3 regions of the Fictibacillus sp. WQ 8-8 genome follow, and region 1 is predicted to be linked to each of the others. Evidence: riboswitches for the same ligand, from Rfam matches in the RefSeq annotation. Region 1 holds a riboswitch; each other region holds the start of a gene.
The links. Region 1 has a riboswitch for S-adenosylmethionine ahead of M1K46_RS04460 (LLM class flavin-dependent oxidoreductase). Riboswitches for the same ligand answer to the same signal wherever they lie in the genome.
Positions count from the first base shown of each region.

Region 2: it holds a riboswitch for S-adenosylmethionine, as region 1 does, so the genes downstream of both, M1K46_RS00615 (YezD family protein) here and M1K46_RS04460 (LLM class flavin-dependent oxidoreductase) in region 1, are expected to answer to the same signal.
Region 3: it holds a riboswitch for S-adenosylmethionine, as region 1 does, so the genes downstream of both, M1K46_RS00225 (methionine ABC transporter ATP-binding protein) here and M1K46_RS04460 (LLM class flavin-dependent oxidoreductase) in region 1, are expected to answer to the same signal.

Region 1 is NZ_JAMXKG010000002.1:141,935-144,941, forward strand. Features, by position in the region: gene M1K46_RS04455 (ATP-grasp domain-containing protein) at 1-114, opposite strand, end outside; gene M1K46_RS04460 (LLM class flavin-dependent oxidoreductase) at 126-1,175, opposite strand; SAM riboswitch class I at 1,337-1,435, opposite strand; gene prmC (peptide chain release factor N(5)-glutamine methyltransferase) at 1,663-2,523, opposite strand; gene prfA (peptide chain release factor 1) at 2,534-3,007, opposite strand, start outside.
Region 2 is NZ_JAMXKG010000001.1:122,802-125,808, forward strand. Features, by position in the region: gene sat (sulfate adenylyltransferase) at 1-374, opposite strand, end outside; gene M1K46_RS00610 (phosphoadenylyl-sulfate reductase) at 402-1,103, opposite strand; gene M1K46_RS00615 (YezD family protein) at 1,197-1,313, opposite strand; SAM riboswitch class I at 1,445-1,554, opposite strand; gene M1K46_RS00620 (sulfite exporter TauE/SafE family protein) at 1,779-2,681, shown strand; gene M1K46_RS00625 (hypothetical protein) at 2,749-3,007, opposite strand, start outside.
Region 3 is NZ_JAMXKG010000001.1:43,741-46,747, forward strand. Features, by position in the region: gene M1K46_RS00220 (methionine ABC transporter permease) at 1-410, opposite strand, end outside; gene M1K46_RS00225 (methionine ABC transporter ATP-binding protein) at 403-1,428, opposite strand; SAM riboswitch class I at 1,517-1,630, opposite strand; gene M1K46_RS00230 (hypothetical protein) at 1,752-2,054, opposite strand; gene M1K46_RS00235 (anti-sigma factor domain-containing protein) at 2,157-3,007, opposite strand, start outside.

The sequences.
Region 1 (3,007 bases):
AACCGTTCCCTGATCGAGATGCCATGGCTCATAAGGCACTTGCAGCTCATCCAGTCTCTTTGTGAGATGATCTGTCCATTCATCGTTCTCATGTATGATATATACTTTTTTCATGGTCATCCTCCTTATTTCGCATGTTCTTTCCGATAGCTCTCTACCAAAGGCATCACCTGTTTTGAGAAACGTTCCATCTCTTCTAACTGAGGGGAGAATTGCAGTAAAAGGAGTCCGAGGCCGGCTTCTTCATATGCTGCAATCCGCTCCGCAATCTGTTCAGGTGTGCCGATCAGATTCGGCCTCAGCCCCCGGTTGGAAACAGAGTAGTCGTACAGCTGAATCTGCTGTTCAAGCTGCGACTTGCTCGTAAAATCTTTAAACCCAGCATATGCGCTGGACTCTTTTACATCTGTAATCCTCTGCAGTTCCGCTTGGGCTTCTTCTTCAGTATCCCGGCAGATCACATAGGCCGCCATGCCGAACGAAGATAAAGGTTCTTTCCCTGTTTGCCCGCGGCGGTTCTTCATGTCATTGATCTTAACGGCGATCTCTTCGACAGTGCCGCCATGCATGACGTAAGCGTCACAGGAGGAAGAGATAACCTGTTTACCCCTTTCACTTTCTCCGCCAGCATACAAAATGGGATTTGGCCGCTGAACAGGTTTAGGGAAAAGTTTCGTATCGCTAAACTGATAAAACTTGCCGGAATAATTGAAGGTTTCTTCTGTCCACAGCCCCTTTAGAACATCAAGAAACTCTTGCGTACGCTCATATCTTTCGTCGTGGGCAGTAAAAATGCCGCCATACTGCTTCGCTTCCTCTTCCCACCAGGCAGAGACGACATTAAGTGTAAACCTCCCGCCGCTCATTTGGTCGATGTTTGCCGTCATTTTCGCCGTTACAGCAGGATTATGGAATCCCGGCCTTACCGCTGTCATAATTTCTATTTTCTCCGTTACGGCCGCGAGACCCGCTGCCGTTGTCCAAGCCTCAAGAGAGTCCTGCTCCGGCCCTTTTATATCATTCAAATACAGTTCCGCGATCAGCGTCGTGTCAAACCCCCATTTTTCCGCGGACTGAATAACCTTCTTCGCATAATCAAACGTCGGCGGCATGTTCTCATCTTCCACATTTCTCAGCCATCCGCCAAAGATCGGCAACCAAAATCCAAATCTCATCTACCTTTTTCTCCCCTCTGCCTTTTAAAAACATTCTGCCACTAAAAGAGACCCTGAAAGTCCATCCCTTCAGTGCGGAGGAGTGGTCAGGACAACGGCCTGACCCTCCGACTATCTAAAAAAACTTCCCCTTTAGATAAGGGGAAGTTTTTGACCGCTCCATCTTATCTTCCAGGATCTACTCCTGCTGGATTTAGCACCTTCTAAAAATAGGTTGCCGGGTTTCATAGGGCCAGTCCCTCCACCGCTCTGGATAAGATTTATTTAATTAATAGTAATCCTACAATAGAAGTAGGTATTTCGTCAATTTTTAGGATGTGAGAATAGATGATATTGAGTTGCGTTTGACTGGCGAATAAGTCTGAAAATTCAGTTCGGACCAGTTATTGCTTGTTTCGCTCAATTATTCTCCGTTCGGCTCAATTCAGTGCCATTCCGGCCACAAAAAAGAAGCCCCCAGCACAGCTGAGAGCCCCTTCCACTCTTCTTAAAAGCCAATCTCCGCGATAACCATCCGTTCTTTTTGGCTGATATCCTTTACTACCGAAACAACCGACCCAGGGAACGTGACCCTGAGCATTTCAGCCACCGTCTGGCCCTGATCATGGCCGACTTCAAAGGCAACAATGCTTTGTGCGTTCAGAACGAGGGGCAGCTCTTCCATAAACCTTCTGTAAAATACGTAGCCGTCCTCACCGCCGCTAAGTGCACGGAAAGGCTCTTGATCCTTAACGATCGTCTCAAGCTCCATTATTTCACGGTCAGGAATGTAAGGAGGATTCGACACAACGATATCTGCTTTTTCTCCGCCCTCGATCAGAGGCTGAAGGAGGTCTCCATGAATAAAACGAACAGATGCCTCAAGTTCTTCAGCATTTTTCTTTGCGACTTCCAGGGATTCCTCAGCAATATCGATCGTGGTTACCGAAAAACGAGAATTTTCCAGTGCCAGCGTAATGGCAATGGCACCGCTCCCCGTCCCGACATCGACTGTCTGGATCTTTTCTATGCCAGGGAACCTCATCATGGAGCGCTGAAGCACTTCATATACGAGCTCTTCTGTTTCCGGCCGAGGAATGAGCACCTCTTTATTCACCGAAAAGCGTCTTCCGTAAAACTCTTCAAAACCAATAATGTATTGGACAGGCACTCCATCGCCATGCTTTTGTACAGCTGCTTCAAATGCTTCTTGCTGCTTTGGAAGAAGCTCTTCATCCAAACCAAGAAGCAGCTCCGTCCGGCTCAGATTGCCAAGTACATGACGAAGCAGAAGCTCCCCGGTTTGAGGTTCCCGTCCCTTTTTCGTTAAAAAAGATGAAGCCCAGTTCAGGGCTTCATGCCGTTTCATCGCTTTCATCTTATGCTTCCGTCTGGGCCTTCATTTTGCTTGTCTGGTCTTCTGTAATTAATGCTTCAATGAATTCGTCCAGCTTGCCGAGCAAAATTTGATCCAGTTTTTGAAGAGTCAGGCCGATGCGATGGTCCGTTACACGGTTTTGCGGGAAGTTGTACGTACGGATCCGTTCTGAACGGTCGCCGGTACCCACTGCAGATTTACGGTTTTCATCGTATTCTTTTTGTTTTTCCTGCTGAATTTTATCATAAACACGCGCGCGAAGAACCTTCATCGCTTTTTCCTTGTTTTTGATCTGTGATTTTTCATCCTGACAGGAAACAACGGTTCCAGTTGGAATATGCGTCAGACGAACAGCGGATTGAGTCGTGTTAACCGATTGTCCGCCCGGTCCGCTTGACGTAAACGTGTCTACACGGACGTCCTTATCATGAATTTCAACTTCCACTTCTTCTGCTTCAGGAAGGATCGCTACTGT
Region 2 (3,007 bases), on a different contig from region 1:
TAGACTTGCTCTGCTTCATGCTTAATGTCCGGGCGGTAAAGGTCTTCCACCTCGATGACTCCGTACGTTACACCCTCAAATACGAGCCTCGCCTGATCTCCTGCTGATAGCGTCCTGGCTTGTTTTTCATGAACTGGAAGGACGATTGGAATGCTCCAAACCGTTCCATCAGCAAGACGTAGAGAATCAACGACAGATTGATAGTCTTCTTCATTTAGAAAACCAGTAATTGGGCTGTAGGCTCCTACACCGATCAGTTCAAGATCACTTAAGGATGTAGCATCCAGTTCCACTTCCTTTTGAATGTGGTCTGTTGGCAGATTTGGTTCATAACGGTTTATCAGCTTTCCTCCATGCGGCAAAATTGATGTCATGTTAATTCCTCCTGTAATTTTACTTTATTATTCGTGAAGTCCACACTCTGTTTTCCCTTGCCCTGACCAGCGTCCTGAGCGGGAATCACCCGACCCGTCAGCCGGAAGCGTGCACGGCTCGCAGCCGATGCTCGGATACCCCTGATCGTGAAGCGGATTGTAGGGCAGATTCTGCTTGTAGGCGTATCTCCAAATTTCCTTCCACGTCCAATGGATCAGCGGACAGATTTTCACGGATTTAAAACGTTCATCCTTATTGATGTACTGAACATTGCTCCTCCCTGCCGACTGCTCCCTCCGGAGACCCGACAGCCATGCCGGTGCTCCGTTCAGTGTTTCCTCAAGAGGGACTACCTTTCGTATATAACAGCAGAGGTTCGGTTCTCTTTTCCATAACTCGCTGCCATGCTTTTCCGCCTGTTCCAACAAGGACAGCGAAGGCTTCTTCATCTCAATCTTCATTTCCGGATATCTTTTTTTCGCCTTTTCGATCACCTCGTACGTTTCCTTGAAGTGAAGGCCTGTATCCAGGAAAACGACTCTTGCATCTGGTTTGACCTTGGATACAAGATCCACCAGGACACTGCCTTCTATTCCGAAGCTGCACGCATAAACGAGTGCATCTCCATATTGCTCATACGCCCATTTCAGTACTTCGAGTGCCCCCTTCGTTTCACTGTCTTCCGGAAACGTAAACTCCTGTTCTTTCCATGTGTCAAACTTGAGCATGTTAACCACCCCTCCAATGAAAAAGGCAGCTTTAACCATAAGCAGCCATCCTGCTATGTTAAAACCGCCTCTAGTTTTCTAGTCAGCGAATATTTATTTAAAACGTACCTTTTCGTTTTTTTCCAGCTGAATCAGCTTTCCATCCTGAACAATTAACGTGATGGACCCATACTTGATACTGTTCAGCATTTCTTTTAACTGTTCAAAAATTTCATCCTGGCTTTTACCGTTTACCACATCAGAACCTCCTCGTTTAATATGTTTTGTTAGGTTTTTTTAGGAATTAAAATGGCAATAAAAAAACCTTTCCATTTCGGAAAGACTGACGAGGTAAACATATTACCTTATCTTCCAAAATGTAATAAACATTCTGCTGGAGTTAGCACCTTGCAAAAAAATGCAGGTTGCCGGGTTTCATCGGGCCAGTTCCCTTCACCGCTCTGGATAAGTTTTTTTATTTTTTTAAATAATAACACACATTTATGCTTTCGCAAACCCTATTATTCTTATCGGATTAAAAAATATTTATTGAAATATCCGAAAATTTTATTGACAGACTTTCATTCCATTGAATATAGTAGATACTAAATTCGAAAAGAGATACACTGCTGATCGGAAAAACCGAAGGCTCTTAACTTTACTGTTAAGGGCCTTTTATTTGTTAGGAGGAGTAAAATGAAAAAACTGATCATCCTGGCCCTGATTGGACTCGTTGCACAACTGATTGACGGGTCACTCGGAATGGCTTACGGACTGACTTCGACTTCCCTGCTGCTGGCCTTTGGAATCGCTCCGGCGGTTGCTTCGGCTTCGGTTCACTTTGCAGAGGTTGTTACGACAGCCGCCTCAGGTGCATCACACATCAGGTTCGGTAATGTTGACCGTAAAATTATCTTTCGTCTCATTATTCCGGGATCCATTGGGGCATTTACCGGTGCCTGCTTTTTATCCAATCTTCCTGGCGACGCAGTAAAACCGTATATTTCCTTTTTCCTGCTGTTCCTTGGTTTCTTTATTCTGTACCGATTTTTATTTAAAAAGAACACCAAGCCTGCTGATCATGAAAAAGCGTTCAGCCGCAAGCAGCTCATCCCGCTCGGACTTGTTGCTGGCTTCTTGGATGCCACCGGAGGAGGAGGCTGGGGACCGGTAGCCACACCTGTCCTGTTAGCCAAAAACGGCACAACAACAAGAAAGGTCATCGGTTCCGTGGATACGAGCGAATTTGCTGTTGCCGTTTCTGCTACACTCGGTTTCCTCATCTCTCTCGGATGGGAGCAGGTCAACTGGATGTGGGTTATCGCCCTCATGGCGGGAGGATTAATCGCAGCACCGATCGCAGCATGGCTCGTCCGCATTATCCCTTCGCATATTTTAGGTGTGGTTGTTGGAGGATTGATTATTGTAACGAACGCCCGGACGCTTTTGCAGTCCGCTGGAATCTCCGGTACAGCACTGCAATCGGTCTATACCGTGCTGGTCGTCGTTTGGCTGGCGGCAATTTTCTTCAGCATTAGAAAAAATAAAAAACATTCTTTCTCAGCTGGACCACAAACTGAAAGCACTAATCTCCACTGACACATCACAAACAATAATTTATACCAATAAAAGCTGACTCAAATGAGTCAGCTTTTATTGTATTCTTCTATTTCTTCACTTCAATAATGAACGGATAGGTGATCACTTTCCCATTGATCTTAAACTCCGCCCACAATTTATAAAGTCCAGGTTCCTCAAATTCCGTCTCAAATTTTGTATCTTCAGGAGTGGAAGGATGAACGTGGACATATTTTTCTCCTGTATGATCTAAGACCACAACATGGCCACGTGCTCCAAGATAAGGTTCAGGTTTTGCATCACCCATGCTAAATTGCAGCGTAACAGGCTGGCCAGCTTTAAATTCT
Region 3 (3,007 bases), on a different contig from region 1:
ATTTGAGCGTTGCTCGATCCCATCGATTTTGCCGCTTCGATTACCCCTTTATCAATCTCGCGAAGTGCAATCTCAACCATCCGGGCATAAAACGGTGCAGCTCCAATAATCAAAGCAGGCAATGCTGCATTGGCGCCAAGCATAGATCCCACTAACAAGAGTGTAAACGGAAGCAATAAAATGATCAGGATAATAAACGGAATGGAACGGAAGATATTTACGATCGCTGAAAAGACAAAATTTAAAAACCGATTCTCCCATAGGTTCCCTTTACCCGTTAAAAATAATGCTAATCCTAAAAGAAGACCTAAAATAAAAGTGGCAAGAACCGCAACAGCTGTCATGTACAGTGTTTGTCCGGTGGCACCCCACATTCCACTCCATTCCACATTCGGAAAAAGACTATTCATATGAGATCACCTCCACTTCTACTTTCTGCCCATTCATATAGGCTACCGCTTCCTGAATTTCGGTATCTGTTCCTTCCAGCTGGATGAACAACGTTCCATATGGCCCGTTTTGTGTTTGTGATACCTTACCCTGCAGGATATTCACCTGAACGTCAAATTTACGGATCACATCTGTAATAACGGGCTGTTCTGCACTTCCTCCAACAAAGGTAAGCTGTACAATTTGGCTCTGAGGTTTTTCAGATGCCAGCTGCTTGATCATGTCTGTCGTTTCTTCTGGCTCTGTTACTTGCTTAACAAAATCTTTTGTAATGGACTCTTTAGGTTGCCTGAATACTTCCAAAACCGGCCCTTGTTCCACTATTTTACCGTCTTCCATAACAGCGACCCGATGGCAGATCTTACGGATGACATGCATCTCATGTGTGATAAGAACAATGGTCAAGCCGAGCTTTTGATTGATCTCAACTAATAAATTAAGGATGCTGTCTGTTGTTTTCGGATCAAGGGCTGAAGTCGCCTCGTCACAGAGAAGAACTTTAGGGTTATTGGCCAGTGCACGTGCGATCCCGACTCTTTGCTTCTGTCCTCCACTCAATTGGGAAGGATACGATTCTCCGCGGCCCTCTAGTCCAACAAGTTTAATCAGTTCATCCACCCGCTTCAGGCGCTCTGTTTTCGGCACACCTGCAATCTCAAGTGGAAATGCAATGTTTTCCCTTACTGTTCTGGACCAAAGCAGATTGAAATGCTGAAATATCATGCTGATTTCCTGCCGAGCTTTTCGAAGCTCGTTGTTACTAAGTTTGGAAAGATTTTTTCCCGCAACGTTAACATCTCCGCTCGTCGGTCTTTCCAGCATGTTCAGCATTCGGATCAGTGTACTTTTACCTGCACCACTGTATCCAATAATCCCGAAAATTTCTCCTTGATCTATAGAAAGATCGACATGGTCAACTGCGTTTACAGCTCCGTCTTTCGTCTGAAAAATCTTTTTTACTGCGTCTAATGTTATCAAGAGACCGGATCCCTCACTTTCTGAAAAATAAAAAATGCCCTTCTGCCAGGTCATGAGCAGAAGGGCATAAAAATTTATATGCACCGTCATCTCATCTCCCAAAGCAGTTTGCTTTGCAGGATTTGGCACCTTTTCAAACAGGAAGCTGCTTAACGGTTGCCGGGTTTCATAGGGCCAGTCCCTCCACCACTCGCGATAAGAACGAATTTGTTATTCGTTATATAGTTAGCATTTCTTAACACGTTTCGAATTTTAACATCACCTTTATGGAGTGTCAATCCATAACTCCTGTTTTTTAGATAGAAGGACCCGATTCTTTTGGCTTAGGACTCCAATTTGCATAAAAACAGAAGAGATTCTAACTTAAGCTGTTCTCTGTATGTTCCCGTAAAAGTTACTCTTTTTATCCTGATTAAATCGCTCAGACGCTGCTGGCCTTCAAACACCTCATGCAAATCATCCATCCTGCCTGTAAGCATGGATATCCGTTCTGATCCGTTATACTTATTTACGAAGGAAAAACATAATCGTTCTCCGTCAGCCGTCACACTGGGAGTCTCCGTGCCTATCAGCGGCTGAAGGAAGGCCGTTTTTTGAACCTGTTCCTGCCAAAGAACCCAATCCATAAACATCCCCCTTTTAAAAACATGTATATCTTAATGTTCGGGAGATGGTTGGTGTCTTCCTTGATTTTTCCTTCGACAGTTTATTAAACGTAGTGTCGACTTTTAGCCAGCCTTTTTATGTATTTCTTTATTCATTTGTGCCTTTTTATGATTTTTCTGCAGTTCTTTTTTCCAGTACTTTTTTTCAGGCCGATGAACGGGAGAATTTTTCTGCTCTCTTTTTTCAAGCCTTTTCCCCTTATCCCATTTATGGTTTTCATGTTTATTCTTTTCATGAACATGCTGTTTCGGAGCAGTATTCAAATTAGTATTTTTCTTTGCTTGCTTGTTGTACATCGGCTGTTCGTGATGTTGCTTTGAAGAATGTGGTTTTACTTTTTTTGATTCATTTTTTTCTTTATCTTCAGCTTTACTGCGGCTTTTTCGATCTTCGTGCCTTTTGGTTTTTGGGACAGCACGTTTATTGTTTGGTTCTAGCTTGGGTTCAATCCTTTCTTCTTTGACTTCTTTTTTCGCATGTTCTTTTAGAGAAGAACTATGCAGGGAACTCGTCTTAATCTTTATGGGTTCAAGATTTCTATGATTGCGAAGAATTTTTTCTGAATGGTTTTTTTTAAAGCCGGATTCTTCCGGCTCTTCATGTACAGGTTTTATCTTTCTCTTTAGCTCGGTATAAGACATGTTCTTCACTTCATTAAGAGAAATGTTTTTATCTTTTCGTCTAGCATCCAAGTACATCATATATTTTCCGGATGATACCCCATTCTTTTGGGCAACATTCCGTTTATTTGTATTAATATTCTTTACCATGATGGCGGCTTTCGAATTATAGATGGATGCATTCCGTTTAATTGAAGATACAGTCTCATCCAATGCAGACAAAAGCTTGTCATTATTTTGGTTCACGATGGTTGTTCCGATCATGACATCCGGGTTTTTCTTCAGATATCCTT